DNA from 2 places in the Microbacterium sp. MDV22-iso44 genome. Region 2 is predicted to be linked to the other one. Evidence: predicted binding sites of a transcription regulator. Region 2 holds the regulator's gene; the other holds the start of a gene.
The links. Region 2 encodes LexA, which represses DNA repair genes until DNA is damaged. Its sites were predicted from a motif close to TCGAACANNTGTTCGA; they were not measured.
Positions count from the first base shown of each region.

Region 1 (15,775 bases), on a different contig from region 2:
CGAGCACCGGCTTGTCGGTGGAGCGGAGGATCAGCGTCCCCTCGTCATCGCGCTCGATGATGAGGCGGCCGTAGCGGCCGACGGTCTCGCGGATGTCGATTGAGACCGACGGCGGGACGGGGAACTTCGCCCAGCGTTCGAGGGTGGCGAGCATGTCCTCCGCGTCGTGCCCGGCGGCGCGGGCGTTCCACAGCCCGAGCCGCGTCACGCGGTAGGTGTGGATGTGCTCGGGGGCGCGCTCCAGCTCGGCGAAGATCGCGAGTTCGTGTCGCGCGTTCTCCGCGTCGGGATGCGCCACTTCGAGCAGCACGGTTCGGTCGCTCTGGACGATGAGGGGGCCGTCAGCCATAACGGGCAAGTCTACCGGCCCCGCCGGTCACACCGGCCGGACGCTGACGATGCTCGACAGCGGCAGCGTCCGCTCGACGTCGGCGGCGCGGTCGCGACCGCGCAGGCGACCACCGCCGAGACCCGCGGCCTCCAGGGTGACGTCCCGGCTCGATCCGTCGGGCATGCGGACCGTGATCTCGATCGTCGCGCGGGTGCGGACGGCCTGGTCGAGCTCGCGTTCGAGCCAGGCGGCATCCGCGTCGTCGGAGAGGCTGGCGCGCAGGGTCTCGATCAGCGGGCGGTATCGATCGGATGCCGTCGGTTCCGGCGCTGCGCTCTCAGCGACCTCGTGGCGGCCCGGAGCCCGCGGGGCACCGTCGGCATCCACCGCCAGAACGGGGTAGCGCGCGTCGGAGAGCATCCAGAAGGTCGTGTCGGCGCTCGTGCGGGTGACGAGGTCGTCACCGTCGGTCACGAGTCCGAGGGGGCGCAGCGCCTGATCGACGTTGATGGCATCGAGCAGGTCGCGGTCGCCCGATACGCGGGTGTATCCGAGCCGGTCGACGCCGACCCGCAGGGTGCCGTGCCGGGCGGCCGCGCGCTCGATCTCGTAGGCGAGCGGCTGGGGCACGCCGGTGAGCGACAGTTCGGTGAGGAACGCCGTGAGGGATGCCGAGGTCTCGCCGCCCGCGAAGGCCGCGCCGATCGTGTCGGCGGTGAAGCGGTAGGTCGCCGCCTGCGCGCGGGACTCGCGGCGGGCGGTGGTCCGCAGGCGCTGGTCGAGCTGGGGTTCGAGGGGGCCGGGGGCGATGGCCGTCAGGTCGTTCTGCAGGTAGACCTTGTCCACCTCGTGCGGCAGCAGGGAGCGGAGCGCGGCGACATCGACGTCCTTCCCGGCCGCGAGACCCGCGGCCCACTGCGGCGTCGTGCCCGCCGGGGTGAGCACGGCCCACTGCGTGAGCATCGCGGCGAGGCGGCGGACGCGATCGGGCCAGGCCGGATCGAACGGGTACACACCGGGCCACTGCGACGGGTCGCGCCATCCGCCCGAGGCGTCCCGCAGCGCGGCGGGCAGCCGGTCGCGCAGGCGACGGGCGACCTCGATCCACCGCTCCACGGTGCGGATGCCGAGCCACGCCGTTCCCGACTCGGTGACGCTCCAGTTGCGTTCCGACCCCGCGAGCAGGCCGGACTCGGCGGCGATCGCGACGAGGGTGTCGGCTGCGTCGGAGGTCGCCGCCGCTCCCGCCTCGACCAGTCGTCGCCGGTCACCGGCTCCGAGGGCACCGGAGCCGATGCGGCCGAGCGGGGTGCGGGTGGCCACGTGGAGGATGTCGGCGAGCGAGGCCACGGCGTCGAAAGCGCGCTCGGCACTAGCGGCATCCGATTCGGGCCCGCCCTCGAAGATCACCGGCGACTCGACGGGGGAGGCTCCGCCGAGGGCCGCAGCCACGGCGGCGTAGGGCCGGCCCTCCTCGTCGGCGAGGGCGCGTGAGACCAGACCGGCGCGAAGACCGGGGGTCACTGCCGCATCGGCGTCGACGGCGTCACGGAGCGCGGCCGCCTCGAGGTCGGAGACGTCGGCGAGAGCCCGGCTCAGCTGCGCGGGGTCGAGCAGCGCATCGGCCGCGTCGAAGAAGTCGGTCCACGACGTGTTCGGGGCGATGCGGCGGGCATCGAACACCGCGGCGAGGGCATCCGGATCGAGCGTCGCGAGGCGGGTCGCGAGGGCACGAGCATCGGAAGCTGTCACGTCAACGGCCCTTGTTGGCCCGTCCCCGTCGCACGAAGGTCATGATCAGCAGCGCGAGCAGCAGTGCGAAGGCGACCGGCGGCGCGACGTAGACGATGAGGCTCACCACCGGCCAGATGCCCGAGGCGAAGTCGGCCTGCTCCAGTCCACCCGGACCCGACGCGATGATGATCGAGAAGAAGCAGACGACCGAGAGCACCAACAGACCCAGGGACATGAACGCCAGGATGCGGTCTATGCGACGGACGGGAAGGTCGCCGGCCGGGGGCGGAGTGCTCATCCGATCAGAGTAGCGGCTCGCCGCGGTGGCTTAGGGTGGAGGGTGGGGCTGAGACGGTCCCACTTTTCCATGCCCGCACGCGGGCTCGAGCAGCGAGGTTCGACACATGCCCACCGGCAAGGTCAGGTTCTACGACGAGGCGAAGGGATTCGGCTTCATCACCGGCGACGACGGTCAGGACGTTTTCCTGCACGCGACCGCGCTCCCCGCCGACACCACGACGATGAAGCCCGGCACCCGGCTGGAGTACGGCGTCGCCGACGGTCGCCGTGGTCTGCAGGCGCTCGCCGTCCGGGTGCTCGATGCCCCTGTCAGCCTCAGCAAGCGCAACCGCAAGCCCGCCGACGACATGGCCGTCATCATCGAGGACCTCGTGAAGCTCCTCGACGGCATCGGCGGCGATCTGCGCCACGGGCGGTACCCGAGCGGCGCGCACGGCAAGAAGGTCGCCGCTGTGCTCCGCAAGGTCGCTGATGACCTCGATGCCTGAATCGACCGAACCGGCAGAACCGGACACCGCGTCCGTCGAGTCGGCTGACGCCCGTGTCGAGCAGACGGAGGCATCCGCCCCCACCGACCCGCGCCTGTTCGAGGCGCACGACCTCGCGCGCGCGGCGCTTCTCGAGGTGACTCCCGAGGCGACCGTGGGCGATGCCGCGGGGTATCAGCTCGAAGACGGAGGTGTCGTCTCGCTCCGTTTCGCGAACCGGATGGCCGGTTACCCCGGCTGGTTCTGGACGGTGAGCGTCGCCGTCGTCGAGGGATCCGACCCGACCGTCCTCGAGGTGGAGCTGATGCCCGGCGACGGCGCGCTGCTCGCTCCCGAGTGGTTGCCGTGGGCCGAGCGGCTCGCGGAATACCAGGCGGCTCAGGCCGCGTCGGGCGAAGACACGTCCGACGAGGACGACGACGATGACGTGGACGAAGACGAAGACGCCGACGAGGATGACGCCGACGGCGAGGACCTCGACGCCGGCGACTTCGAGAGCGACGGCTCTCCGATCCTTCACGCCGGCGACGTCGACGGCGTCGACATCGACGAGCTCGACGAGTCGGAAGACGACGACGAGTCCGACGAGGACGACGACGAGTCCGACGAGGACGACGACGATGACGATGACGACGAGAACGATGACGACGAGAATGCGGAGGTGCTGCGCGAGTACTGACGCGCGGCATCCGCTCTCACACGAACGCGGCCCCGGGGATCACTCCTCGGGGCCGCGTTCGTCGTGCGTGGTCAATCGGCGAGGTGCTCGACCGTGTAGTCGATGGCGCGGATGAGCTGACGGACGTCGTCGGGCTCGATCGAGACGAACGTCGCGACGCGCAGCTGGTTGCGACCGAGCTTGCGGTACGGCTCGGTGTCGACGATGCCGTTCGCGCGGAGGCTCTTCGCGACGGCGGCCGCGTCGACCGAATCGTCGAAGTCGATCGTGACGACGACGGGGGAGCGGTCGGCCGGGTCGGCGACGAACGGGGTCGCGAAGGACGCGGCATCCGCCCACTCGTACAGGGCGCCCGAGGACTCCGCCGTCCGGGCGCCCGCCCAGGCGAGGCCGCCGTTGCCGTTGATCCACTGCAGCTGGCTGTCGAGCAGCTGCAGTGTCGCGATGGCGGGGGTGTTGAGCGTCTGCTGCAGGCGCGAGTTGTCGAGCGCGTTCTTCAGGCTCAGGAACTCGGGGATGTACCGACCGGATGCCGCGACGCGTTCGATCCGCTCGATGGCGGCCGGCGACACCGCGGCGTACCAGAGGCCGCCGTCGGAGCCGAGGTTCTTCTGAGGCGCGAAGTAGTAGACGTCGGCCTCGGCGATGTCGATGTCGATGCCGCCGGCGGCGCTCGTCGCGTCGATCACGGTGAGGGCGCCCGGGTCGCCGTGGACGCGCGAGATCGCCGTCGCGACACCTGTGGAGGTCTCGTTGTGGGCCCAGGCGTAGACGTCGACGCCGTCGACGGCTTCGGGCTTCGCGCTCGTGCCGGGCTCGGCGCGGCGCACATCGGGGGCCTCGAGCCAGGGGGCGGCGGCAGCCGCGGCGAACTTGCCGCCGAACTCGCCGAACACGAGGTTCTGCGCCCGCTTCTCGATGAGCCCGAAGGCCGCAGCGTCCCAGAACGCGGTCGATCCGCCGTTGCCGAGGATGATCTCGTACCCCTCGGGAAGTCGGAACAGCTCGGCGAGACCGGAGCGGGTGCGGCCGACGAGGTCCTTCACGGGTGCCTGGCGGTGCGAGGTGCCGAAGAGCGATGCCCCCTGGGTGACGAGCGCCTCGAGCTGCTCGGCACGGACCTTGGACGGGCCGCAGCCGAATCGTCCGTCGACGGGCAGGATCTCGCGGGGAAGGGTCACAGTCGCCATGGCGAGAAGTCTAAGGCGCAGGCCCCGGCGGCTCCGGTTCCATGACGCTCCGCGACCGGATGCCGGATAGGCTGGGAACGCACTGTCTCCCGCGCGAAAAGGCCTTCATGACCGACCTCATCGACACCACCGAGATGTATCTGCGCACCATCCTCGAACTCGAGGAAGAGGGCATCACGCCCCTTCGTGCGCGCATCTCCGAGCGCCTCGGCCACTCCGGCCCCACGGTGTCGCAGACGATCGGCCGCATGGAGCGCGACGGTCTCGTCGTCGTCTCAGAGGACCGCAAGCTCGAACTCACCGACCCGGGCCGGCAGAAGGCCGTCGACGTCATGCGCAAGCACCGTCTCGCCGAGCGCCTGCTGTCGGACGTCATCGGCCTCGACTGGGCATACGTCCATGAAGAGGCGTGCCGCTGGGAGCACGTCATGAGCGAGCTCGTCGAGCGTCGGCTCATCGAACTCCTCGACCACCCGACCGAGTCCCCGTACGGCAACCCCATCCCGGGCCTCGACCAGCTGGGCGACGTTCCGGCCAACGCGTTCGACAACGGCGTGGTCGGCCTCGTGCGTCGGCTGAACGACGCCGGCGGGCCGGTGACGGGCAGCATCCGTCGTCTGGCGGAGCCGATGCAGGTCGACCCCGAGCTCCTGACCCAGCTGCGCGACGCGGGCGTCGTCCCCGGGCGCACCGGCTCGTTCCGCTTCAACGAGGGGTACGTCCTCGTCGAGATGGACGGTGTCGACGAGGCGCTCGAGCTCCCCGTCGAGGTCGCCTCGCACATCTTCATCGTCGACGCGCGCGAGATCTGAGCCGTCGCCGCGGCCCCGCTCACAAGAGCGGGAGCGTGACTTATTCGTTACCTTCCGGTAGCCTCGGAGGGTCCATAGGCGAGAAGCCCGCCACGGACCGCCTCGCGAGTTGCCTCTCCGGCTCGTCATTCGCCTGGTGTCCCCTACATCCGTGCCCGACACGGAGTGCCGACGAGCCAGCATCCTCACCCGCGGATGCGGAGGCGCTGGAGGACAGCTTGGCTGAAGAGTTCCACCCGTCGAACGAGATTTCTGAGGCATCGACGGCCCCCCGTAAAGGTCGCTTGAGCCGACGTGTCGCCGCCGCGGCGCCCGCCACTCCTTCGACGTCCCCTCGCCCTCACCCCGTCCGCAGCTTCCTGACCGTCGCCGCCGTCGCCGGCATGGTCGCGACCGTCGCGATCCCGGCGTTCGCCGCCGCCGATCGGGGCGACGTCGCCGAAGCGCGCACGCTGCAGCAGGTCTCCGCCGACGACGCACAATCGCTCGTCGTCGCATCCGAAGGCAGCCCCGAGACCCTCGCACGCGGTGGGTACTCCGCCACGACCCCCGAGGAGATCGAGGCAGCGAAGGCGAAGGAGGCCGCAGAGAAGGCCGCCAAGGCCGCGCTCGCAGCCCGACTCGCGTCAGCCTCGTCCTCGTCATCGTCGTCGCGCAGCTCGTCGAGCTTCTCGTCCTCGGTCCCGCTCGTGTCGCCGGGCTCGGGCACGGTCCGCCGTCCGCTCGCGCACTTCAACAACTTCGGCACGCCCTACGCGGGCCACAAGGGCACCGACTACATGGTCGGACGCGGCGAGCCGATCTACGCCGTCGCCGACGGCACCGTCGTCGCGTCCTCCGAGTCCGGACCGGGCTGGGGTGTGTACGTGAAGATCGCCCACAACATCGGCGGTGTGCGGGTGACCTCGCTCTACGCGCACATGGACTGGGGCACGCGTCGCGTCTCCGTCGGCGACAAGGTCTCGGTCGGCCAGTTGATCGGCCAGGTCGGTTCCACGGGCCGTGCCAACGGCACCCACCTCCACCTCGAGATCCGCATCAACAACGGGTACACGAACGCCGAGTCCTGGCTGCAGGCCAACGCCGGCTGACGAGACACACAGTCATCGTTCTGCTGATGTTCGCCCTGGGGCATCCCGGCGTGTAATACCCTGACCCCGACGCTCGTTCGAGCCGAGGGGAGCCGTATGGACATCCAACCCCGCATTCGCAACCGGAATGCGCTAGGTCGGCATGTGCTGCGGCATCGTGTGCACGATTGCCACGACGTCGGTCGTGCGAATAAGGCGCTGTCTTGATGACGGCGCCTTTTTTCGTACCCGCACCCCTCTCGACCCGCACCGCGTCGACGACACGGAAGGCCGTGAAGCCGTCTCGGCCGTTCGAGAGGACACCCCTATGCGCACCCTGGTGCTGAATGCAGGTTACGAACCCCTGGCCGTCATCTCCTTCAAGCGAGCCCTCGTGCTCGTCATGACCGAGAAAGCCACCATCGTCGAACGCGTCGAAGAGGACCCCGTCTGGGGGACCCGCGACGTGTACGACCGCCCGGCCGTCATCGTGCTGACCCGCTACGTGCGGATCCCGGCCGGCCGGCGGGTCCCGGTCACCCGCCGGGGCGTGCTGCGTCGTGATGGTCACCGGTGCGCGTACTGCGGCAAGAGCGCGTCGACGATCGATCACGTGCTGCCGCGGTCGCGCGGCGGAGCCGACTCGTGGGAGAACCTCGTCGCGGCGTGCCTGCGCTGCAACAACGTCAAGGGCGACCGCACCCCGCAGGAGATGAACTGGGAGCTGCGATGGATGCCGCAGCCCCCGCGCGGAGCCGGCTGGCGCGTTCGCGGCACCGAGCGCGCCGATCCGGCGTGGGAGCCGTACCTGGCGCTCGCGGCGTAGCGCCCAGGTCAGACGCCGGATTCGACCCAGGCGTAGGGCAGGAACTTGCCGTCGATCGTGATGACGACGCGGTCCCCGTCGGGGTGTGCGACGCGGTCGAGAGAGATGCTGCAGTTGATCGCGCTCATGATGCCGTCGCCGAAACGGTCGTGGATGAGGGCTTTGAGCGCGGGCCCGTAGACCTGCACGAGTTCGTGGAAGCGGTAGATCGTCGGGTCGGTAGAGAGATCTGCCTCGGCGGCGCGGTTCGGCTGGCGGGTGAGGGCGTCGACGAGCGCGGCGTCGAGTCCGAGGGCGTCGCCGAGGCGCTCCGCTTCGGCCGGGGGGAGGGCGTGCATCCCGAGAACGGCCGCGGCGGTCCACACCGGCGGACGGCCGATGAGCTCGCTCACCGCGTCCCACGAGAGTCCGCTCTTGCGTCGCACCTCGTCGATGGCGGCACCGGCGGCCTGCTTGCTGATGATCTGGGGGAGCGTCATGACGTGTCCTCTCGTCGGTTCGTTCCATCGGACCAGTCCCGGAGCGTGAGGCGGCAGGAAGAACGCGCACGGATGCCGTCGTTGTGCGCACGTGTGACACGGTCGAAACGCGCGCGACGCGCCAGGGCAAACCTCGGTGCCTAGCGTGGGCCCATGGCGGCGATCGAGCGGTGGATGCAGGCGGTGGTGGATGCCGTCCCGCAGCCGCTGTGGGTCATCGGACGCGGTGGCGCCGTCGCCCACCTGAACGAGGCCGCCGGGCGGTTGCTCGGATACTCCGATCCCCGCCGGGTCGTGGGAGGTCCGAGCCACGAGGTGCTGCACGGGCATCGCGCAGACGGCTCGGCCTACCCCGCGCACGAGTGCCCGATCGTCCACGCGGCGGATCACGGCGGTGACCCGCGGGGCAACGAGGTGTTCGTCACCCGCGCGGGACGGCCGCTCGACGTCGCGTGGCGGGTGGCGGAACTGCCCCTGCCCGAGCATCGACTGCTGTCGTTCGAGCCGCAGGCGCAGGTTCCGGCGAGGCGCGGGGTGCCGTCGGCATCCGCTCTGCGTGCGCAGATCGCCGCGCGGCACCGCGACCCGGAGTTCTGCGTCGACGTGCTCGCGCGGGATGCGCACGTGTCCGTGCGGACGGCGCAGGCCGTGCTGGGGCGTGAGGGGGAGAGCCCCGCGGCGCTGATCCGCGAGTACCGGCTCGGGAGCGCGCAGGGGCTGCTCCGCGACGGGATGCCGGTGGCCGCCGCGGCGTACAGTGCCGGCTTCCGCGATCCGGACACCTTCGCGCGCGCGTTCCGGCGCCGGTTCGGTGTAGCGCCGGGAGCGTTCGCCCGCGACGCGGGCTGAGCCCCGGGCTCGTGCGCAGCGGGCGCGGGCGATGTCGGAACCCGTGCGTATCTTCGACATAGACGGCTTGAGTCGTTCGAACAAAGCTTCTACCATGTCGAGGTGAGATCCATCGTGCGCGACACCGCTACCGCCCAAGAGGTGCAGCGGCTGCGCGCGCAGATGGCTCGTATCCAGGGGCGCAAGCTCGAGGCGCCGCCCCTTCCCACCCATCCTGCCCTGGCCGAGCTGCTGCCGGGCGGGGGGCTGCGGCCGGGATCGTCGTATTCGCTGGGCGGCTCGATGTCGCTGCTGTTCGGGCTGCTGGCGCAGCCGTCGCAGACGGGCAGCTGGTGCGGGGTGGTCGGGATGCCGGGGTTCGGCGCCGAAGCGGCCGAGAAGGCGGGCGTCGACCTGTCGCACCTCGTGCTGATCCCCGAGCCGGGTCCGCGCTGGCTCGCGGTCACCGCGACGATCGCCGACGTGCTGCCGGTCGTCGCGGTGCGTCCACCGTCGCGAGCGAAGGATGCCGAGATCTCGCGGCTCGCGGCCCGCATGCGCGAGCGCGGCGTGGTGCTGCTCGTGCAGGGGCCGTGGCCGCAGACCGAGGCGATGATCGATGTGACGGATGCCCGGTGGTCGGGCCTCGGCGACGGCTACGGCGTGCTGTCGGATCGGGAGCTGACAGTGACGGTCACGAGCCGGCGTTTTCCGGTGCCGCGGTCGTCGCGGATGCTGCTGCCCGCCCCCGATGGGGCGATCGCGGTGCGCGAGCAGCCCATCGCCCCGGTGGTCGACCTGCCGATGCGGGCGGTGAGTTGATGGATCCCGCACTCGTCGACACCGGGATCGAGCCGGTGCGGAGCCTCGTCGTCTGGGTGCCCGACTGGCCGGTGGTCGCGCTGGGTCTCGAGGGGCTCGCCGAGGCCGAGGGGCCGATCGCCGTCTTCGCGAAGGGGATGGTCGCCGCGACCTCGCCCGCTGCGCGGGCGGACGGCGTGCGACGGGGGATGCGGCGCCGCGACGCGCAGGCGCGATGCCCGCAGCTCCAGGTCGTCGACGCCGACGACGCGCGCGACCACCGCACGTTCGCCCCGCTCATCGCCCGGCTCGAGGAGATCGCCCCGGGTGTGCAGCTGCGCGAGCCGGGGCTGTGCGCCCTGCGGGTGAAGGGCCCCGCGCGGTTCTACGGCGGCGAGGCGGGTGCGGCGACGGCGCTCACCGGCGCGCTCGCCGAGCTCGGCGTGAACGATGTGCGCGCGGGGGTGGGGGATGGTCCGTTCACGGCGGAGCAGGCCGCCCGCACCACGGGCCCGGACGCCCCGATGCGGATCGTGCCGCCGGGGGCGGCGGCCGCGTTCCTCGCGCCGATGCCGGTGACGGCGCTCGAGGACGAGTCGGTCGCGAGCCTGTTCGCGCGTCTCGGCATCCACACCCTCGGTCAGCTCGCCGCGCTGCCGCCCGCGCGGCTCGTCGAACGGCTCGGACCCCGCGGGGCGCGGTTGCACGCGCTCGCGTCGGGGCTCGACTCGCAGCCCGTGCAGCCGCGCACGCCGCCGCCTGAGCTCGAGCGCGAGGTCGGCTTCGAGCCGCCGCTCGAGATCGCCGATCAGGTGGCGTTCGGCATCCGTCTCGCCGCGGAGCAGTTCATCTCGGGGCTCGGCGCCGTCGACCTCGTCTGCACCGAGCTGCGCGTTGCGCTGACCGGGGATCGCGGCGACCACAGTGAGCGGGTGTGGCTGCATCCCGGCGCGTTCGATGCGGCCGCGGTCGTCGACCGGGTGCGGTGGCAACTCGCGGAGCGAGGGCTCAAGAGCGCGGTCGCGAAGGTGCGGATCGTGCCCGAGAAGGTGGACGCGGCATCCCATCACGTGACGGGGCTGTTCGGCTCGGGGCCGGAGGAACGCGTGCACTCGGCGCTCTCGCGCGTGCAGGCGATGCTCGGGCACACCGGCGTCGTGACGCCGCAGGTGGGCGGTGGCCGGTGGCTCGCCGAACGGCAGGTGCTCGTGCCGTGGGGAGACCGTGCCGTCATCGCCGAACGGGCGCGGCCGTGGCCGGGGAGCCTGCCCGACCCGCTGCCGGCGACCGTCTTCCCCGAGCCGGTGCCGGTCGCCGTCATCGACCGGGACGACGACATGGTCGCCGTCGACGGGCGCGGCGAGCTGACGGCCGAGCCGATCGCGCTGATCCTGCCGGGAGCGCCGGACGCATCGGGGGCGCGGAGGCCCCGGCATCCGCGTCGCATCGCCTCGTGGGCAGGACCCTGGCCCGTCATGGAGCGGGGGTGGGATGCCGCGCGCACCCGTCGCGCGCACCGGTTCCAGGTGGTCGACGAGGCCGAGACCGCGTGGCTGCTGGTGTGCGAGGAGGGCGTCTGGCACGCCGAGGGTAGGTACGACTGATGGGGTGGGGCAACAACCCGTCGGTCTCGTGGTCGGAGATGGAACGGATCCTCAGCGACCGACGGCGACCCGAGGGGGCACCGGCGGGCACCGACGGCGGCGACAGTCCGGCGTGGTCGCACAAGCGCGGAAAGTACCGCACGCCCGAGATCGAGCGGCCGCGCGACGCCGTGCCGTACGCCGAACTTCACGCGCACTCCTCGTTCTCCTTCCTCGACGGGGCGTCCTCGCCCGAGGACCTCGTCGAAGAGGCCGAGCGCCTGGGCCTGCACGCCCTCGCGATCACCGACCACGACGGGTTCTACGGCATCGTCCGCTTCGCCGAGGCGGCCGAGCACCTGCAGCTGCAGACCGTGTTCGGGGCGGAGCTGTCGCTGGGCCTCCCCGGTCCGCAGAACGGCGAGCCCGACCCGCACGGGCGGCACCTGCTCGTGCTCGCCCGCGGTGAGGAGGGCTACCACCGGCTCGCCGCCGCCATCACGCGCGCGCAGCTGTCGGGCGGCGAGAAGGGGCGCCCGGTCTACGACCTGCACGACCTCGCCGACCGGGCCGGCGGGCACTGGCAGGTGTTGACCGGATGCCGCAAGGGCGCCGTCCGGCAGGCGCTCGCCGTCGACGGGCCGGCCGCGGCGGCGTACGAGCTCGACCGGCTCGTCGACCTGTTCGGGCCCGAGCGGGTCGACGTCGAGCTCATCGATCAGGGCGCACCGACGGATTCGCGCGACAACGACGTGCTCGCCGCGCTCGCCGCCGAGCGGGGGCTTCCGGTCGTCGCATCGAACAACGTGCACTACGCCGTGCCCGAGAAGGTGCACCTCGCGGCGGCGGTCGCGGCGGTGCGGGCGAACCGCGGGCTCGACGAGCTCGACGGGTGGCTGCCGTCGCACGCCAGCGCGCACCTGCGGTCGGGGGCCGAGATGGCGCGGCGGTTCCGGCGGTATCCGGGCGCGGTCGAGCGCACCGTCGAGCTCGCCGACGCGCTCGCGTTCCCGCTGCGACGGGCCAAGCCCGCGCTGCCGAAGATGCAGGTGCCCGAGGGGCACACGCCGATGACGTGGCTCCGGCACCTGGTGTGGGAGGCCGTGCCCCGCAAGTACCCGGATGCCACCGACGCGAACCGCGCGCGCATCGAGAAAGAACTCGGCGTCATCGAGCAGAAGGACTTCCCGGGGTACTTCCTCATCGTGCACGGCATCGTGCAAGAGGCGCGGCGCCGCGGCATCCTGTGTCAGGGGCGGGGGTCCGCCGCGAACAGCGCTGTCTGCTATCTGCTCGACATCACGGCGATCGACTCGATCTTCTACGACCTGCCGTTCGAGCGGTTCCTCTCGGCCCTCCGCGACGAGGAGCCCGACATCGACGTCGACTTCGACTCGGACCGGCGCGAGGAGATCATCCAGTGGGTCTACGAGACCTACGGGCGCGAGCGGGCGGCGCAGGTCGCGAACGTCATCCAGTACCGGCCGAAGAACGCGATCCGCGACATGGCGAAGGCGCTCGGGCATTCGCCGGGTCAGCAGGATGCCTGGTCGAAGCAGGTGGAGCGGTGGGGCGCGACGCTCGACACCCCGGGCGACCACGACATCCCGGATCGGGTGATCGCGTACGCGGGTGAGCTGTTGAAGGCGCCTCGACACCTCGGCATCCACTCGGGCGGAATGGTGCTGACCGATCGTCCGGTCGGCGAGGTCGTGCCGATCGAGCACGCGCGCATGGAGAACCGCACCGTCATCCAGTGGGACAAGGACGACGCCGCGTGGATGGGGCTCGTGAAGTTCGACCTGCTGGGGCTCGGGATGCTCGCCGCACTCCAGTACTGCTTCGACATGATCGAGGCCGCGACGGGGGAGCGGTGGAGCCTCGATGTGATGCCGAAGGAAGAGGCAGCCGTCTACGACATGCTGTGCCGCGCCGATTCGATCGGGGTGTTCCAGGTCGAGTCCCGCGCGCAGATGGGGCTCCTGCCCCGTTTGCAGCCGCGGAAGTTCTACGACCTCGTGGTCGAGATCGCCCTCATCCGACCGGGGCCGATCCAGGGCGGCGCGGTGCATCCGTTCGTGCGTCGCAAGCTCGGCGACGAGAAGGTCACCTACGCGCACCCGAAGCTGAAGCCGGTGCTGGAGCGGACTCTCGGCATCCCGGTGTTCCAGGAGCAGCTCATGCAGATGGGCATGGCGATCGGCGATCTGTCGGGGGAGGATGCCGATCTGCTCCGCCGCGCGATGGGCTCGAAGCGCGGGATCGAGCGGATCGATTCGCTGAAGAAGAAGCTGTACGAGGGGATGGCCCGCAACAACCTGACGGGTAAGGCCGCCGACGACATCTACGTGAAGATCCAGGCGTTCGCGAACTTCGGCTTCGCCGAGAGCCATTCGCTGTCGTTCGGGCTGCTCGTGTACGCGTCGTCGTGGCTGAAGCTGCACTACCCGGCGGCGTTCCTCGCGGCGCTCTTGCGAGCGCAGCCGATGGGCTTCTACTCGCCCGCGACGCTGACCGCCGACGCGCGACGGCACGGGGTCGAGGTGCGCCGGCCCGACCTGCACGCGTCGGGGGTCGAGGCGGGGCTCGAGCCGGTGTCGCCTCGCGAGGAGATGTCGGTTCCCGAGGAGGGTTTGCGGGGTTTCGCTCCTCGGGAAGCGTCATCTCCTCGGTTCTCGGCGGCGGCGGATGCCGGGGGTCGGGAGGCCGGGGGCGGGGGCGCCGAGCGCGGCGCTGCCGCGGGGATCGGCCGTCGCGAGGACGTTTCGGGCGGGATTCCTCCTCGGGAGCGCAGATCTCCGCTCGGGAGCAGGGATGCCGGGGGCCGGGATGCCGGATCGGGGCCAGCCACTGCCGAGCCCGGGGCTGGACACCGCCGCGCCCCGACGGGCCGGGACTCCTGCACCGACCGCATCCAGCCGCCTGTGCCGGAGTTCGACCGGTCGCTGCCTGACGAATCGGCGGCGCATCGGCGCGACGGGAACTTCGCGGTGCGGCTGGGGCTCGCCTCGGTCACGGGTATCGGGGTGCCGCTGGCGACGAAGATCGTGGCGGAGCGGGAGGCATCCGGTCCGTACCGGGATCTGCGCGACCTCGTGCGGCGCACCGGCGCGACGGCGGCGCAGCTCGAGGCGCTGTCGACGGCGGGCGCGTTCGAGAGCCTCGGGATCACGCGGCGCGAAGGCATCTGGTTGGCGGGGGATGCCGCGCAGGACCGGCAGGAGTTCCTCGAGGGATCGCTGGTGTCGGTGCAGCCACCGCTGTTCCCCGACCAGTCGAGTTACGACGTGCTCGCCGCCGATCTGTGGGCGACGGGGGTGTCGGCCGACGACCACCCGCTGACGCACTACCGCTCGCAGCTCGACGCGCGCGGGGTGATCACCTCGCGCGGCATGCGCGAGCACGAGATCGGCCGGCGCATCGAGGTCGCGGGGTTGGTGACACACCGGCAGCGACCGGCGACGGCATCCGGGATCACCTTCCTGAACCTCGAGGACGAGCACGGCGTCATGAACGTGATCTGCTCGGTCGGGGTATGGAACAGATACCGGCGCATCCTGCGCGACAGTCCCGCGCTCATCGCGCGCGGCATGCTCGAGCGCTCGCCCGAGGGTGTGACGAACCTCGTCGCCGACGGGTTCGAGGACCTGCGGGTGGGGGTGACGCACCGGTCGAGGGACTTCCAGTGACCTGCCTAGGCTGTCGTGATGGACGACCTGGGCATTCGATTCACGATTCTGATCCTGCTGGCGGCGATGGGGGTCCTGCTCATCTGGGTCGCCACCGCAGCAGCGTCGGGGCGGTTGACGCGCAACCACATCGCCGGGATCCGCATCCCCAGCACGATGGCCAGCGACGAGGCATGGCTCGCCGCCCACATCCGCGCGAAGCGTCCCACGGTCTGGGGTGGGGTCGCTGCCCTGGTCGCCGGGCTCTGCGCGTTCCTGCCCGTGCCGACCGAGTCCCTCTCGATCGTGGTGATCGGGGCATCCGTCGTGGTGCTCGCCTGCGTCCTCTACGGCGCACGCGTCGGCAGCCGCGCCGCGAATGAACTCGAGCGCGACACGCGACGATGAGAATCGTCCCCAGTTGTATAAACACATTGCAATGTCACTATGTATAGGGGAGTGTTGACCCGTGGCGAACGAGATCGCAGCGGCCGCTGATCTGTTCCGGGTGCTCGGTAACGAATCCCGGTTGGGTCTGCTCGTCGCCCTCGCCGACGGTCCCTTAGTCGTCGGCGCCCTCGTCGAGGCGACGGGAATGACTCAGCCTCTCGTGTCGCAGCATCTTCGGACGCTGCGGCAGGCGGGGTTGGTCGAGGTGACGAGAGACGGCAGGACGGGCGAGTACCGCCTTGCCGACGAGCACGTGGTGCACGTCATCACCGACGCCCTCACCCACGTCACGGAACCCGACGCGACGCGCCGGAACACACCCGAGGAGACAACATGAGCACAGAAGAAGTCCACGCAGAGCACACCGTCGCCGAGCACGCCCACGGCGCCGATTGCGGTCACGAGACGGTCGAGCACGACGGTCACGTCGACTACCTGCACGACGGTCACAAGCACGCCGAACACGGCGACCACTACGACGAGCACTGAACCACAGCGAAGCGCTGAACCACAGCGAACCGCCGGATCACAGCGAG
Region 1 covers NZ_JBZVWS010000001.1:975,713-991,487, reverse strand. Annotated here, with positions in the region: gene AC4NN1_RS04900 (DNA repair helicase XPB) at 1-349, opposite strand, end outside; gene AC4NN1_RS04895 (helicase-associated domain-containing protein) at 377-2,083, opposite strand; gene AC4NN1_RS04890 (hypothetical protein) at 2,085-2,363, opposite strand; gene AC4NN1_RS04885 (cold-shock protein) at 2,470-2,853, shown strand; gene AC4NN1_RS04880 (DUF3027 domain-containing protein) at 2,846-3,532, shown strand; gene serC (phosphoserine transaminase) at 3,604-4,722, opposite strand; gene AC4NN1_RS04870 (iron-dependent transcriptional repressor DtxR) at 4,830-5,534, shown strand; gene AC4NN1_RS04865 (M23 family metallopeptidase) at 5,819-6,625, shown strand; gene AC4NN1_RS04860 (HNH endonuclease) at 6,933-7,430, shown strand; gene cynS (cyanase) at 7,439-7,909, opposite strand; gene AC4NN1_RS04850 (helix-turn-helix transcriptional regulator) at 8,063-8,758, shown strand; gene imuA' (DnaE2-dependent mutagenesis accessory factor ImuA') at 8,873-9,559, shown strand; gene AC4NN1_RS04840 (DNA polymerase Y family protein) at 9,559-11,142, shown strand; gene AC4NN1_RS04835 (error-prone DNA polymerase) at 11,142-14,810, shown strand; gene AC4NN1_RS04830 (SdpI family protein) at 14,829-15,197, shown strand; gene AC4NN1_RS04825 (ArsR/SmtB family transcription factor) at 15,259-15,576, shown strand; gene AC4NN1_RS04820 (zinc transporter permease) at 15,573-15,728, shown strand.
Region 1: a site for LexA is predicted at 8,835-8,850, ahead of imuA' (DnaE2-dependent mutagenesis accessory factor ImuA'). Genes of this name have one in related genera too.

Region 2 (15,775 bases):
CTCTCGCGCTGGGAAGAACAGGAGCGGGTCGCGCAGTCGGCCACGCGCGACATCGCGGACGTCCCGGCCGTCGAGGTGATCACCACCACGTCCGTTCACCTGATGAGCGCCGCCGCCGTCAAACTCGGTCTCGCCGACGATCCCGACCAGCAGAAGGACCTCGACGAGGCCCGCAAGCTGATCAACGCACTCGCGGGCCTGATCACCGCCGCCGCCCCCGAGGTGAGCGACATGCACGCGCGCTCGCTCCGTGACGGGCTGCGGACGCTGCAGCTCGCGTTCCGCGAAGCATCCTCGATCCCCGACCCGATCGGCAAGGGCCCGGGCGAGAAGTGGACCGGTCCCGTCAACTGACACCGATACGAAGGGGGATGCCGTGCGGCATCCCCCTTCGTGCGTATCAGGCGCGGACGAGTTTGACCGTCAGCGCGTCCACGAGGACGGCGACGCGATCGTCCGCCGCCCACCGGGATGCGAGTCGCTGCAGGATGGCGTCGAGCGCGGGCTGATCGAGACCGTCGACGAGGTGCAGGCTCACGACGAGCTCGGGCCCCCGCAGACGCGAGTGGGGGTCTCCCGTCGCGACCGACAGATCCAGGACACCGAGCTCGGTGCCGATCGACTCCTGCAGGCCGGCGAAGACCTCCGGCGACACGTGCGGAGCCTCCCACGGCAGTCCCTGCCCGATCGCCCACACCGCGGGACGGCGCAGGACGAACTCCGTCTCGCTGCCGGGGTCGATGACGATGAGATCCGTGTCGTCCGCCGCGGCCGAGAGCGCGGTCCGGATGCCGTCGGCGGGGACCGGGCGGGCCGCGGCATCCCATCGCGACATCGCTGCGACCGACGTGAACACCGGCAGCACGCGACGGCCGTCGGGAGCGGCGACCGTGACGATCGAGAGTTCCTGCGTCTTATTGACGATCAAGCCGGTCGGCCCGACGCCCTCCTCGCCCTTCTCGGCGACCAGGGGGATGAGGAGGCGAGCCGTCCGGTAGGCGTCGACGACGGCTCCCGCCGACCCCTCACCCGCGTGGAAGGCGGTCAGCGCCGCGAGCAGCGCCGGATCAGCGCTGCCGTCGTCTCCGCTGTGGGGGTTCGGCTGGAAGCTCCGCCCCTCCCAGGGGACGCCGGCGGAATCGGCCGCGCTGCTCGAGTGGGGGTCAGTGTCCGGCGACATCCAGCGCCTCGGCCAGTGTGAACGCGCCGGCGTACAGGGCCTTGCCGACGATCGCGCCCTCGACGCCCAGCGGGACGAGTTCGCGGAGCGCGGCGATGTCGTCGAGGCTCGAGATCCCACCGGATGCGACGACGGGCTTGTCTGTGCGGACGGCGACCTCGCGCAGCAGCTCGATGTTCGGCCCTTGCAGCGTGCCATCCTTCGTCACGTCGGTGAGCACGTAGCGGCTGCACCCGGCATCCTCGAGACGGTCCAGGACCTGCCACAGGTCGCCGCCGTCACGGGTCCACCCGCGGGCTGCCAGGGTCGTCCCGCGGACGTCGAGCCCGACGGCGATCGCCTCGCCGTAGCGGAGGATGACGTCGGCCGCCCATTCGGGGTTCTCGAGAGCCGCGGTGCCGAGGTTGATGCGGGTCGCACCGGAGTCGAGCGCCGCGTCGAGGGATTCGTCGTCACGGATGCCGCCCGAGAGCTCCACCTTCACGCCGCGGAGCGATTTGATCACCTTGCGCAGCAGTGACGCGTTCGAGCCGCGACCGAAGGCCGCGTCGAGGTCGACGAGGTGGATCCACTCCGCGCCCTGGCGTGCCCACTCCTGCGCTGCGTCGACCGGGTCGCCGTAGCTCGTCTCGGTGCCGGCCTCACCCTGCGTCAGTCGGACGGCCTTGCCGTCGGCGACGTCCACAGCGGGCAGCAGGGTCAGTTCGGGCGTGGATGCGAATTCGTTCATGGCTCCGGGTGGGATGGGGTGCACGCCGGGCGCGCGCACAAGGGGACAGGTTACTCCGACGCAGGAAGCGAGGAGATCCAGTTGGAGAGCAAGCGGATGCCGGCGGTCCCCGACTTCTCAGGGTGGAACTGCGTCGCCGAGAGCGGGCCGTTCTCGACGGCCGCGAGGAACGGCCGGCCGTAGTCGCACCAGGTCAGCACCGGCTCGCGGAACGGCTTGATGACGTCGAGCGTCCAGTCCTGCGCACCGTAGGAGTGGACGAAGTAGAACCGCTCGTCCTCGAGACCGGCGAACAGCGTGGAGCCCTCGCCCGTGCGGACGGTGTTCCACCCCATGTGCGGAAGCACCGGCGCCTGGAGTTCGGTGACCGACCCCGGCCACTCCCCCATCCCCTCGGTGTCGACCCCGCGCTCGACGCCGAGTTCGAACATGACCTGCATCCCGACGCAGATGCCGAGCACCGGCATCCCGCCCGCCAGGCGGCGACCGATGAGCTCGTCACCGCGACTCGCGCGGAGTGCGGACATGACCGCGGAGAACGCGCCGACTCCCGGGACGAGCAATCCGGCCGCGTCCGCGATGAGGCCGCGATCCTTGGTCAGTCGCGCATCGGCGCCCGCCTCGATCAGCGCTTTGACCGCCGAGTGGACGTTGCCGGAGCCGTAATCGAGGACCGCGACGACCGGTGCTGCGGTCACAGGGCGCCCTTCGTGCTCGGGATGCCCTGGACGAGCGGATCGAGCGCCTTCGCCTGACGGAAGGCGCGCGCGAACGCCTTGAACTCGGCCTCGGCGATGTGGTGGGGGTCGCGTCCGCCGACCAGCGTGACGTGGACGGTCAGACCCGCGTGGAACGCGATCGCCTCGAACGCGTGGCGGACGAGCGAGCCGGTGAAGTGGCCGCCGATGAGGTGGAACTCGTACCCCTCGGGCTCTCCGGAGTGAACCAGGTACGGACGCCCGCTGATGTCCACGACCGCCTGGGCGAGTGCCTCATCGAGGGGAACGAGGGCGTCGCCGTAGCGGGAGATGCCCGCCTTGTCGCCGAGCGCCTGACGGATGGCCTGCCCGAGGACGATCGCCGTGTCCTCCACCGTGTGGTGAGCGTCGATGTGCGTGTCGCCCGTCGCGCGGACGGTCAGATCGGTGAGCGAGTGTTTCGCGAAAGCCGTGAGCAGGTGGTCGAAGAACGGCACTGTCGTGTCGATCGTGCTCTGGCCGGTGCCGTCGAGATCCAGCTCGAGTTCGATCGTCGACTCGCTGGTCGCACGCCGGACGGAGGCGGTGCGGGACGCGGGGGTGCTCATGCGTCGAGTCTATCGACGCGCGGCATCCGTCCCGCCGCCCGATGTCGCGGTGCGACTCAGAGCGAGGCGAGCGCCTCGAGGAATGCCGTCGACTCCTCTTCACTGCCCGCGGAGACGCGGAGGGTGTGCGGTAGCCCGACGTCCCGGACGAGGATGCCGCGGTCGTACAAGCCCTGCCACGTGGCCTGCGGGTCATCGACGCCGCCGAAGAGGACGAAGTTCGACCAGCTCTCGTAGGGCGAGTACCCGAGGGCGCTGAGGGTGGCGGAGATCCGGTCGCGCTGGGCGACGATGTCATCGACCATCCGGAGCATCGTGGGCGCGTGCCGCAGGGCAGCGGTCGCAGCCGCCTGCGTGAGCGCGCTCAGGTGGTACGGCAGGCGCACCAGCCGGAGTGCGTCGATCACCGCAGGGTCGGCGGCGAGGTACCCCACCCGCGCACCGGCGAAGGCGAAGGCCTTGCTCATCGTCCGCGAGACGACGAGACGCTCGCGCCCGTGGAGAAGGGTCAGCGCCGAGGGCTCGTCGTGCGGCGCGAACTCCTGGTACGCCTCGTCGACGATCACGATGCCCTGGGACGCGTCGTAGACCGCCTCGATGACATCGAGGGAGAGGGGCGTGCCCGTCGGGTTGTTCGGCGAGCAGAGGAACACGACATCGGGCTGCGCACGCTCGACCTGCTCGGCGGCGTCGGCCGCGGTGAGCGTGAAGTCCTCGCCGCGGGAGCCGCTGACGTACGTGGCGCCCGTCGCCCCCGTCAGCAGCGGATACATCGAGTACGTCGGCGAGAATCCGAACGCCGTCCGCCCCGGGCCGGCGAACGCCTGCAGCAGGTGGTGGAGGACTTCGTTCGACCCGTTCGCCGCCCAGATCTGCTCCGGTTCGAGACCGTGGCCGAGGTAGTCGGCGAACCCCTCTCGCAGCACCGTGAACTCGCGGTCGGGGTACCGGTTGATGTCGCGGAGCGCCTGAGCGACAGCATCCAGGATGTCGTCCGCGACGTCTTCGGGAACAGGGTGGGTGTTCTCGTTGACGTTCAACGTCACCGGGAGGGAGGCCTGCGGGGCTCCATACGGGATCTGACCGCGCAGGTCGTCACGGAGGGGTAGGTCGTCGAGACTCGCACTCACCCCGCCATCGTAGGGCGTCACGACGCCTTATTCGGCCGCCTGAGCACTGTAGGAGGCGGGGATCGCGAGGGACTCGCCGGCGTCGACGGCGGTGGACGGGAGGGCGTTGAGGCGGACGATCTCGTCGATGACGTCACGCGGGTCGCTGTCGGGTGCGATGTCCTGGGCGATGGTCCACAGCGAGTCGCCGGGCAGAACGGTCACGGTGCTGAAGGAACCCGCGGGCGTGCCCGCATCGCCACTGGCGAGTGCGCCGCCACCCGAAAGGATGCCGACACCCAGGGCGACGACGGCAGGCAGAGTCGCAACGGTCATGAGGGCGCGGCGCCCACGCGTCGTGAGACGCAGACGGGTGCGGACAGCGACCGGACGGGCGGGCGTGATGGTGGTGATCGAGTTCATGGTGTCCTCCTCGGGGCAACCCCGGTCAGATGAGATCTTCGCCCCCGCCCATCGGCCGGGACGGGCGGGTGCGAAGTTCTCTTCCGAATCTATCTTCGATGTTCGTACACTGTCAAGAGAGCGGTTATCCGCAGATCGATCGAAGACGACACGCGGTCGGCTACGGGACGATCCCATCGACACCGGATACGGTTTCGATGAACAGAGCCCATCACCAACCTCCGACATTCGAAGGCGAGTGCCCCCGGCTCGACGTCCGACGCCCGGAAAACCGGCGGGGACGCGGGGCCGTGAAAGGAACGACATGAGCGACAAGCCGCAGACCCGCCGGCGCAAGAGCCTGAGCGACAAGCAGCTCGCGATCCTCGAGGTGATCCAGCGGTCGATCGCTCGCTACGGGTATCCGCCGAGCATGCGTGAGATCGGGGATGCGGTCGGCTTGAAGTCGCTCTCGAGCGTCACCCATCAGCTCAATCAGCTCGAGCTGAGCGGGTACCTCCGTCGCGATCCCGGCAAGACCCGGGCCATGGAGGTCCTCATCGACCTCCCGGGCGCCGCCGGGGAGAACCCGGCCGATGCCGCGCCCGCCGTGGGCGACGCCGCCATGGTCCCCCTGGTCGGACGCATTGCCGCGGGGGTGCCGATCACCGCCGAGCAGCAGGTCGAGGAGATCTTCCCCCTTCCCCGTCAGCTCGTCGGCAAGGGCGACCTGTTCATGCTGAGGGTGTCGGGGGACTCGATGATCGACGCCGCCATCTGCGATGGCGACTGGGTCGTCGTGCGCTCGCAGGCGGATGCGTCAAATGGTGAGATCGTCGCGGCGATGCTCGACGGCGAAGCCACCGTCAAGACGTTCCGCCAGCGCGACGGACACACCTGGCTCCTCCCCCGCAACTCCGCGTTCGAGCCGATCCTCGGCGACGACGCGGTCGTCCTCGGGAAGGTCGTCGCTGTCCTTCGAGCCGTGTGATCCGGGTGGGCGCCACCGCGTAGCGTGAGGGCATGACGACGGTCGCTCCTTACGGTTCGTGGATCTCGCCCCTGTCCGCTGCGGACGCCTCCGCCGCGGCGCCGCGTTACGACGGTGCACGTTTCGTGGCCGACGAGGTCTGGTGGGGAGAGTCGCTGCCCGATCAGGGCGGTCGCTCGTCGATCCGGCGCTCGGTCGACGGCGAGGTCGAGGATCTCCTCCCCGCCCCGTGGAGCGCGCGCTCCCGCGTGCACGAGTACGGCGGCGGGTCGTGGACGACCGATGAGGACGGCCGGCTCTACTTCGTCGAGAAGTCCGATCAGCGCGTCTGGTCGCTCCGCAGAGGAGAGGAGCCGACGCCGCTCACCCCCGACGACCCGCAGGCCCGTCACGGCGGCCTGCGGTGGGAGCACGGGGTGCTGCTCGCGATCCGGGAAGTGCACGACGGCAGCCCCGTGCCACGGCGATCGATCGTGTCCATCCCCCAGGACGGCGGCGAGGCGCGCGAGATCGTCGGGGGAAGCGACTTCCTCGCGCAACCGGCGCTGTCGCACGACGGCAGGCACCTCGCCTGGGTGGCGTGGGACCACCCGGACATGCCCTGGGACCGCACGCAGATCCGGGTCGGAGACCTCGCCCACGGCACCGTGACGACCTGGCGCCCGATCACGTCCGGCGAGACAGCGGCACTTCAGCCGGAGTGGGATGCCTCCGGCCGGCTCATCTGGCTCGACGACCCCTCGGCCGGTCCGAACGCCGGTCGGTGGAACCTGTGGCGGCGGGACGTGGCATCCGATCTTCCGGCGGAGCCGATCGCCCCCGCGGACGCCGACACCGGAGGCGGACTGTGGGTGCTCGGCGTCCGGTGGTACGCACTCCTGCCGGACGGCGGGATCGTCGCGGTCCGGACGCACGGCGCCGACGAGGTGGTGCGCATCGACGCGGAGGGGACCGCCCGCGCGACCGGCATCCCCGTCCGATCGCGCGCGGTCGTCGAGGATACCCTCGGATCCCGCGTGCTGGTGTCGGGGATGGCGCCCGGGGTCACCGGCATCTGGCAGCTCGACGAACACGGCGACGTGACGCTCGTCGTGGGCTCGCGCTCCGACCTCGGCGACGAGTGGATCCCCCCGGCGCGCCCCTTCACGGTGCACAGCCGCCACGGCGACGTCCACGCGTTCGATCACCCGCCCACCAACCCGCACCACACGGCGCCCGAGGGCGAACTTCCGCCGTACATCGCCCTCGTGCACGGCGGCCCGACGGCCCACGTCGGCGGTGTGGCCGACAGCCGGATCACCTTCTTCACGAGCCGGGGCATCGGCGTCGTCGAGGTGAACCACGGCGGCTCGACCGGCTACGGGCGGGCCTATCGCGATCGGCTCCGCGGGCAGTGGGGCGTCGTCGATCGCGACGATGTCGCAGCCGCGGCATCCGGTCTCGCCGCGGAGGGACGAGCGGATGCCGCGCGCCTGGCGATCGCGGGGAGCTCGGCCGGCGGCTGGACCGTGCTCGCGGCCCTCGTCGGCACCGACGTCTTCGCCGCGGGGATCTCCCGCTACGGCGTCGGAGACGCGCGCCTGCTCGCCACCGACACCCACGACTTCGAGGCCCGCTACCTCGACGGTCTCATCGGGCCGCTCCCCGCGGCGGAGGCGTTGTACCTCGAGCGCTCACCGCTCAGCCACACGGAGGGCTTCCGCGTGCCGGTCCTGCTCCTGCAGGGATCGGACGACGCGGTCGTGCCGCCGACGCAGGCGGAGGCCATCCGCGACGCCCTGGCCGGACGCGGCGTGCCGCACGCCTACGTCCTGTACGACGGCGAGGGGCACGGGTTCCGACGAGCGGAGACCGTCGTGCACGCGCTCGAATCCGAGCTGGCCTTCCTCGGTCAGGTGTTCGGCTTCGAGACCCCCGGGGTCCTCGCGATCGCGCTCGGCTGAGTCCGAATCGATCGGTCAGCGCGCGTACGGCGCGAGCTCGGCCGCCAGTCGCTCCGAGACGTGGGCGTGGACGGCGGTGCCGCCCTCCTCGTGACGGGTCGACAGGATATGACCGGACTCGTGGACGGCGCTGACGAGATCGCCGCGGTCGTACGGGACGAGCGCGTTGACCTCGACGGCCGGCAACGGCAGAGCGTCCTCGATCGTCGCGCGCAGCTCGACGATGCCTTCGCCGGTGCGCGACGAGACGAAGTGCGCCTTCGGCTCGAGGCCGCGCAGCACGAGGCGCGTGTCGGGGTCGATCAGGTCGGCCTTGTTGAAGACGACGATCTCGTTCGTCGAGCGCGCCCCCACATCGCCCATGACGTCGCGGACGGTCGCGAGCTGTGCGGCCGGGTCGGGGTGCGACCCGTCGACGACGTGCACGATGACGTCCGCGTCGCCGACCTCCTCGAGCGTCGAGCGGAACGCCTCGACCAGCTGGTGCGGGAGGTTGCGGACGAACCCGACGGTGTCGGTGAGCGTGTAGACCCGACCGTCGGCCGCCTGCGCGCGACGGACGGTCGCGTCCAGGGTCGCGAACAGCGCGTTCTCGACGAGGACGCCCGCGCTCGTCAGCTTGTTGAGCAGACTCGACTTGCCGGCGTTCGTGTACCCGGCGATCGCGACCGACGGGATCGTGTTGCGCTTGCGCTCGGCACGCTTGGCCTCACGGGCCGGCTTGAAGTCGCGGATCTGACGGCGCAGCATCGCCATGCGCGTGCGGATGCGTCGGCGGTCGAGCTCGATCTTCGTCTCACCCGGACCGCGCGAGCCCATACCGGCGCCGCCGGCGCCGACCTGGCCACCGGCCTGTCGGCTCATCGAGTCACCCCAGCCGCGCAGGCGCGGAAGGAGGTATTCGAGCTGGGCGAGTTCGACCTGCGCCTTGCCCTCCCGGCTCTTCGCGTGCTGGCTGAAGATGTCGAGGATGACGGTGGTCCGGTCGATGACCTTGACCTTGACGACGTCCTCGAGGGCGCGTCGCTGGCTGGGCGCGAGCTCGGTGTCGGCGATGACCGTGTCGGCACCGACGGCGACGACCAGGTCGCGGAGTTCCGCCGCCTTACCGCGGCCGATGTACGTCGCGGGATCGGGATGCGGACGACGCTGCAGCACGCCGTCGAGGACGACGGCCCCGGCTGTCTCGGCGAGTGCGGCGAGCTCGCGCAACGAGTTCTCGGCATCCTCCGTCGACCCCTGGGGGTAGACGCCCACGAGCACGACGTTCTCCAGCCGCAGCTGGCGGTACTCGACCTCGGTGACGTCCTCGAGTTCGGTGGACAGCCCCGGGACGCGGCGGAGCGCGGCGCGCTCCTCGCGGTCCCACTGGTCGCCGTCCGTGTCGCCGTAGGCGACGGTGCTCTCGTCCTGCAGCGCCTGTGCGGCGCCGAACACGCGCACCCCCGAACGCGACTCCGCTCGCGCCAGCACGCGGTCTACCGGGTCCACCGGCTCGTCCGTCGCGGCAGGGGTGGTGGTGTCTGTCATGTGATCCTTTCGCGGCCTCGCGGCCATCCGTGAACTCTAGCTTCCCGCGGCTTCCACCGCCTCCGCTACGCTCGTCGCATGGGGAGCGACCATTACTTCAGCGCGTCCCCGTCCAGCTCCGAGAACCTCCGCCGCATCCGTGTGTCCCTCGCCGGTCGCGACGTCGAGGTGACGACAGCGGGCGGGGTCTTCAGTCCCGACCGTGTGGACGGCGGGACGGCGGTGCTCCTGGCGAACACGCCTCCGCCCCCGGCGGGCGGTCATCTTCTCGATCTCGGATGCGGCTGGGGTCCCATCGCGCTGTCGCTCGCCATCGACGCGCCTCACGCGACGGTGTGGGCCGTCGACGTCAACGAGCGAGCGCTGGACCTCGTCCGCCGCAACGCTGCGGAACTCGGCCTCGATAACGTCAACGCCGTGCTGCCCGAAGATGTTCCGAGCGACGTCGCCTTCCGCACCATCCGGTCCAACCCGCCGATCCGTGTCGGCAAGGATGTCCTGCACGGACTGCTCGAGACGTGGATTCCCCGGCTCGCCGAGCGCAGCGATGCCTGGCTCGTCGTGCAGCGCAATCTCGGTTCCGATTCGCTGCAGCGGTGGCTCGCGGCATCCCTCGACAGGGGCTATTCGGTCACCCGTGCCGCGACCGGGCGAGGATTCCGGGTGCTGAAGGTCCGCCGTCACGGCACGCCCGCGACGGGGACGATCACCCTCCCCTGAGCGACGTCAGGCGAGCGTGATCTCGCCCGAGAAGACGAGCGACGCGGGACCGGAGAGCAGGACGCGCTCACCGGCATCCGTCCGCACGACGCGCACCCCGAGACGGCCGCCGGGGACGTCCACCGTCCACCGGTCCGGGGCACCGGCCCCCGCCCAGTGACGCACGGCCAGAGCGGATGCCGCTACCCCGGTCCCGCACGAGAGCGTCTCCCCGACGCCCCGCTCGAACACGCGCATCCGGATCGCGCCGACGTCGTCGGTGATGAGGGGTTCTTCGGGGACGACGAACTCGACGTTCGCGCCGGCTGCCGGGACGGGGTCCAGGATCGGCTGGACCGTCAGGTCGAGCCCGTCGAGCTCGGCGATGCTCGAGAGGGCGACGACGACATGGGGGTTCCCGACGTCGATGCCGAGACCGGGGCGCGCGATCTTCAGACCGTGCGCCCGCACGAGGACCTCGTCGGAGGTCGGACGCCACAGGCCGAGGTCGACTTCGAATCCGTTGTCGGCGAGCGTGACGGTCTTGGTTCCGGCGCGTGTGCCGATGCGCAGGGTCTCGCCGGCGCCGAGCGTCGCGTAACCCGCACTCAGGAGGTACTTCACGAAGACGCGGACACCGTTGCCGCACATCTCGGCGATCGAGCCGTCGGCGTTGCGGTAGTCCATGAACCACTCGGCGTCGGGAGTCTCAGAGCCCGCAGCGATGGCGGCTGAACGGACGACCCGCAACAGCCCGTCGGCTCCGATCCCGAAGCGTCGGTCGGTCAGCGCGGCGATCTGCTCGCCGGTCAGATGCAGCGACCCGTCGGGGTCGGCGACGACGACGAAGTCGTTGCCCGTCCCGTGGCCCTTCGTGAATGCGATCGTCGACACCCGCCCAGTCTAGGTGCGGGTGGATGCCGCTTCGCCGGTCAGCGCGGCGGAGTCGACCCCGCCGCGCGGAGTCCCGCATCCATGAGATCGAGGGACCACGCGACGCTGTCCTCGACATCGATATCCATCCGGAAGCCGTGCGCGGCATCCAGGACAGCGAACCCGTGGAGCACGCTCCGGAGCATGCGGATGGCGTGGACGTGCTCCTGTCTCGGCAGTCCGTAGCTGTCGAACACTCCCCCGAGGGCCTCGAGACTGTCGCTGAGCGCGATCGCGAGCGGGTCGTCATCACCGGACGGCTCGGCGGCGGCGGTCGCGGCATACCGACCCGGGTGCGCCTGTGCATAGCGCCGGAAGGCGACAGCGACGTCGGTGAGGGCGGCGCCGCGGTGTTCCGATAGCGTCGCACGGAACACCCCCGCGAGGTCCTGCGCGGCCAGGGTCGCCACCCGATGGGTGAGCTCGACGAGCCCGCCCGGCACATGCTTGTAGAGCGACGGCGGACGGACGCCGACCCGCTCCGCCAGCGCCGTCATCGTCAGGGCGGCGAGCCCCTGCTCGTCGATGAGGTCGGCTGCGGCGCGCGTCACGGCGTCGACGTCGAGGCCGGCCCTAGGCATCCGCCGCCCCCGTCCCGATCGAGAAAGCCGTTCGCAGGAACGGGACGGCGAGGTCGACGACCTCCCCCGGCCGTTCGACGTGCGGGTAGTGTCCGGCACCCTCGATGACCGCCAGCCGGCCGATGCCGGGCCTAAGCGCGGCGATCACCCCTTCTCCCTCGGCCCGGGGGTCCGCCCAGTCCGGGTCGGCCGTGCCCATCACCACGAGGACCGGCACGGTCACCTGCGGGAGCTGCTCCCCCGCATCCGCGGGACTCGTCTGCCCCATGGCCCGGAGCGCGGCCATGCGCGCGGGATCGGCGAGATGACGGGCGATGCCAGCCTGCTCCTGCGCCCAGTCTGCGGGCTTCTGCGGAATGGCGAGGTCGAGGTAGCGGAGCCACGCGGGCACACTCCCACGGAGCATCATCGTCGCCAGGCGGGTCATGCCCTTCCGATGACGGGGGTGCCGGATCAGGCCGACCGGGTCGAATCGCTGCGTGCGGGTGAACGGGGTGAGCTCGACGATCCCGACGACGTCGTGCCGGGCGCGCGCTGCCGCGACCGTCGCAGCACCTCCGCTGATCGACTGGCCGACGATGACCGCGGGACCGCCGAGATGACGGATGACGGCGAGCAGATCACCGGCTATGTCACCGCGGCTGTAGCTCGCCCACGTGGCACTCGACTCGCCGCATCCGCGGATGTCGACGTTCGCCACACGGAACCCTGCCTCGACGAGGGCCGGCACGATGAAGCGATAGGAGCGCCGGGAGTCGCCCATCCCGTGTGCCAGAACCACGAGTGGACCGTCCCCGACCACGTCGAACGCGATCTCCCCGCCTTGGACCTGGATCTTCTCGACCATCGGCGTCTCCTTCGCATCGTGTTCGATACGAGAAGGCTACGGCTATTAGCTTTAGCTTGTCAAGGGGTCGAGGAGGCGGATGCTGGGGGTCCCGGCATCCACCCACCGAATGCCGGGGTACCTCCTGAACCACGAGACCTGACGCCGCGCGTACCGACGCGTGAGCGCCTGGGTCTCGGCGACGGCCTCTTCTTCGTCCATCCGGCCGCCCAGCTGCGCGAGTGCCTGCGCGTAACCGATGGCGCGAGGCGCGGTCGGACCGGACTCGAGACCCCGGGCCCGGAGGCCCTCGACCTCGGCGAGCAGACCGTCCCGCCACATCCCCCGGACCCGCTCATCGAGGCGCTCGACCAGCTCTGCACGGTCCAGGTGGACACCGACGAGTTCGGTGGCGGGATGCCACAGCACGGGCGCCTCAGGGAGCGCAGCGCCGTGGGTGTCCGCCCCTTGGAGGAGCACCTCGAGGGCCCGGACGACACGCCGGCTGTTGCGCGGATCGAGGCGATCTGCTGCTCTCGGATCGAGGTCGCGGATCCGCTCGATCAGCGCCGCGGCTCCGAGCTCGTCGAGATCCGCCTCGAGCCGGGCGCGCAGCGCCGGGTCGCGGGGCGGGAAGCGGAAGTCGAAGACCACGCTCGACACGTAGAGCCCTGAGCCCCCGACGAGGATCGCGTCGGCCCCGCGGTCGAGGATGCCGCGGATCGTCGCGCGCGCCCTCTCCTGGTAGACGGCGACAGCGACGTCCTCGGTCACATCGAACTCGTCGAACAGATGATGCGGGATGCCGCGCCGCTCTGTCAGGGGGATCTTCGCGGTCCCGATGTCCATGCCGCGGTAGAGCTGCATGGCATCGGCGTTCACGATCTCCGCCGCGCGGCCGCGACGGATCAACTCCTCGGCGAGGTCCAGCGACAGCGACGTCTTACCCGTCCCGGTCGCTCCGACGATCGCCCACAGGCGCTCCGCGCCCACGAGGTCAGAGTCCGGGCGTCGCGGTGCGGATCATCGGCAGGCCGAGCGACACGGCGCGCGGACCGGCGTCACCGGTCGGGGCCGGGACACCGCAGGAGTCGGCCTGCGCACGATCCCACGCGTCGCCGGCGCGCGTGCGGCGGATGCGCAGCGGCGCGCCGTCCGGACTGTCGGCGAGGAGGTGGAACGGCGCGGCGTGCGTGACGACCGTCGTGACCACGTCGCCGGGACGCGGCGTCGGGGAACCCTCGGGCACCTCGAAGTGGACCAGGCGGTTGTCCTCGGCGCGGCCGGTCAGGCGGCGGGTCGCGGCATCCTTCTTCCCCTCCCCCGTCGAGACGAGAACCTCGACGGTGCGCCCGAGCTGGGCCTGGTTCTCCTCGAGGGAAATGCGCTCCTGCAAGGCGACGAGGCGGTTGTACCGCTCCTGGACGACCTCCTTGGGGACCTGATCGGGCATCGTCGCAGCGGGTGTCCCCTCGCGGATCGAGTACTGGAAGGTGAAGGCCCCCGCGAATCGCGCCTGCTCGACGACGCGCATGGTGTCCTCGAAGTCCTCGTCGGTCTCGCCCGGGAAGCCCACGATGATGTCGGTCGAGATCGCCGCGTGGGGCATCTTCTCGCGCACGCGGTCGAGGATGCCGAGGAACCGTTCGCTGCGGTACGACCGCCGCATCGCCTTGAGGATGCGGTCCGACCCGGACTGCAGCGGCATGTGCAGCTGCGGCATGACGGCAGGGGTCTCCGCCATCGCGTCGATGACGTCGTCGGTGAACGCAGCGGGGTGCGGGCTCGTGAAGCGCACGCGCTCGAGGCCCGGGATCTCGCCCGCCGCGCGCAGGAGCTTGCTGAACGCCTGGCGGTCGCCGAACTCGACGCCGTAGCTGTTGACGTTCTGGCCGAGGAGGGTGACCTCGATCGCGCCGTCGTCGACGAGCAGACGGATCTCGTTCAGGATGTCACCCGGGCGGCGATCCTTCTCCTTGCCGCGCAGGCTGGGGACAATGCAGAACGTGCAGGTGTTGTTGCACCCGACGGAGATCGAGACCCAGCCGCTGTGCGCCGAGTCGCGCTTGGTGGGGAGCGTCGACGGGAACACCTCGAGAGACTCGAGGATCTCGAGCTCCGCCTCGCCGTTGTGCCGCGCCCGCTCGAGGAGGCTCGGGAGCGAGCCCATGTTGTGGGTGCCGAAGACGACGTCGACCCAGGGTGCCTTCTGCTGGACGGCGTCCTTGTCCATCTGTGCCAGGCAGCCGCCGACGGCGATCTGCATGCCGTCGTGCTTGTCCTTGCGGCTCTTCAGGTGCCCGAGGGTGCCGTAGAGCTTGCCCGCGGCGTTGTCGCGGACGGCGCACGTGTTGATGACGACGACGTCGGCCTCGACTCCCGCGTCAGCACGGATGTAGCCGGCCGACTCGAGGGAACCGGACAGACGCTCGGAGTCGTGGACGTTCATCTGACACCCGAAGGTCCGCACCTCGTAGGTGCGGGAGCGACCATCGGCGGTGACGGCGGCGTCTGACGGGGCGATGAGAGTGGGGGCAGCGGAAGGGCTGGTCATGATCAGGCCATTCTACGAGCCGCGTCGCCTCGGGACGCCCCGGGCTGTGTCAGCGCAGGAGCGAGCGGATGCGGGCCGCAGAGATGGCGCTGAAGGTGACGGCGACGGCGACGAGAACGGTGACGGCGAGCCACACGGGGACGACGCTCGAGCCGACGAAGAGATCGATCCCGTAGATCTCCTTGAGGTCCCTGATGGCGCCGGCGTCCCCGCCGGCGAGAGCGGCGATCGTCTCGTCGGTGAACGGCAGGCGCAGGAGCATGGCTCCTTGGGCGAACGGGAGGGCGTTGATGGTCGACGCGACGCCATCGGGGAGAGACCCGACCGGGATGTAGGAACCCGCGACGAATCCGAGGACGGTACCCACGACCGTCGAGAACGCGGAATAGGCACCGGTCGTCTTCAAGAAGGAGGCCCCGAAGGCTCCCAGGGAGGTGAAGGCGACGCAGCAGAGCACCATCGCACCGATCGCCCGCAGGATCTCGAAAGGACCGAGCCACGCGCCGCGGACGAGTCCGAGTTCGAGCACGGTGAGGATGAGGATGATGCCCGACATGACGACCGCGACGGACACCGAGGACAGCAGGTAGCCGAGCACCAGCTGCGATCGCCGGATGGGGGCGACGAGGAAGTCGGCGAACCGGCCCGAGGCGCGATCGTCCACGAACACGGAGATCGCTCCGATCCCCGAGGTGACGGTCGTGAGCAGGACGATGCCCGACAGCATCCAACTGTCGACGAAGGCCTCGATGTCGGCGCGCGATGCGCGCGGGAGGGTGCGCTCGAGACCATCGACCTGCAGCCGGGAGAGGAAGAGCGTGTAGAGGAAGAAGAGGATGAGCCCGCTCAGCAACGAGAAGAAGACGTTCATCCGATCGCGGAAGAACAGGGTCAGATTGCGGCGCACGATGGCCGCGATGATGCTCATACGGCGTCCACGACCAGCTCACCGCGGCCGGTGAGGGCGAGGAAGACGTCGTCCATCCGACCG
Region 2 covers NZ_JBZVWS010000002.1:27,006-42,780, forward strand. Annotated here, with positions in the region: gene AC4NN1_RS06825 (DUF1844 domain-containing protein) at 1-354, shown strand, start outside; gene AC4NN1_RS06830 (SseB family protein) at 401-1,180, opposite strand; gene priA (bifunctional 1-(5-phosphoribosyl)-5-((5-phosphoribosylamino)methylideneamino)imidazole-4-carboxamide isomerase/phosphoribosylanthranilate isomerase PriA) at 1,164-1,910, opposite strand; gene hisH (imidazole glycerol phosphate synthase subunit HisH) at 1,961-2,608, opposite strand; gene hisB (imidazoleglycerol-phosphate dehydratase HisB) at 2,605-3,216, opposite strand; gene AC4NN1_RS06850 (histidinol-phosphate transaminase) at 3,273-4,346, opposite strand; gene AC4NN1_RS06855 (LysM peptidoglycan-binding domain-containing protein) at 4,374-4,748, opposite strand; gene lexA (transcriptional repressor LexA) at 5,053-5,718, shown strand; gene AC4NN1_RS06865 (prolyl oligopeptidase family serine peptidase) at 5,751-7,661, shown strand; gene hflX (GTPase HflX) at 7,677-9,191, opposite strand; gene AC4NN1_RS06875 (class I SAM-dependent methyltransferase) at 9,270-9,911, shown strand; gene dapF (diaminopimelate epimerase) at 9,918-10,784, opposite strand; gene AC4NN1_RS06885 (TetR/AcrR family transcriptional regulator) at 10,823-11,404, opposite strand; gene AC4NN1_RS06890 (alpha/beta fold hydrolase) at 11,397-12,251, opposite strand; gene miaA (tRNA (adenosine(37)-N6)-dimethylallyltransferase MiaA) at 12,303-13,223, opposite strand; gene miaB (tRNA (N6-isopentenyl adenosine(37)-C2)-methylthiotransferase MiaB) at 13,228-14,784, opposite strand; gene AC4NN1_RS06905 (ABC transporter permease) at 14,834-15,712, opposite strand; gene AC4NN1_RS06910 (ABC transporter ATP-binding protein) at 15,709-15,775, opposite strand, start outside.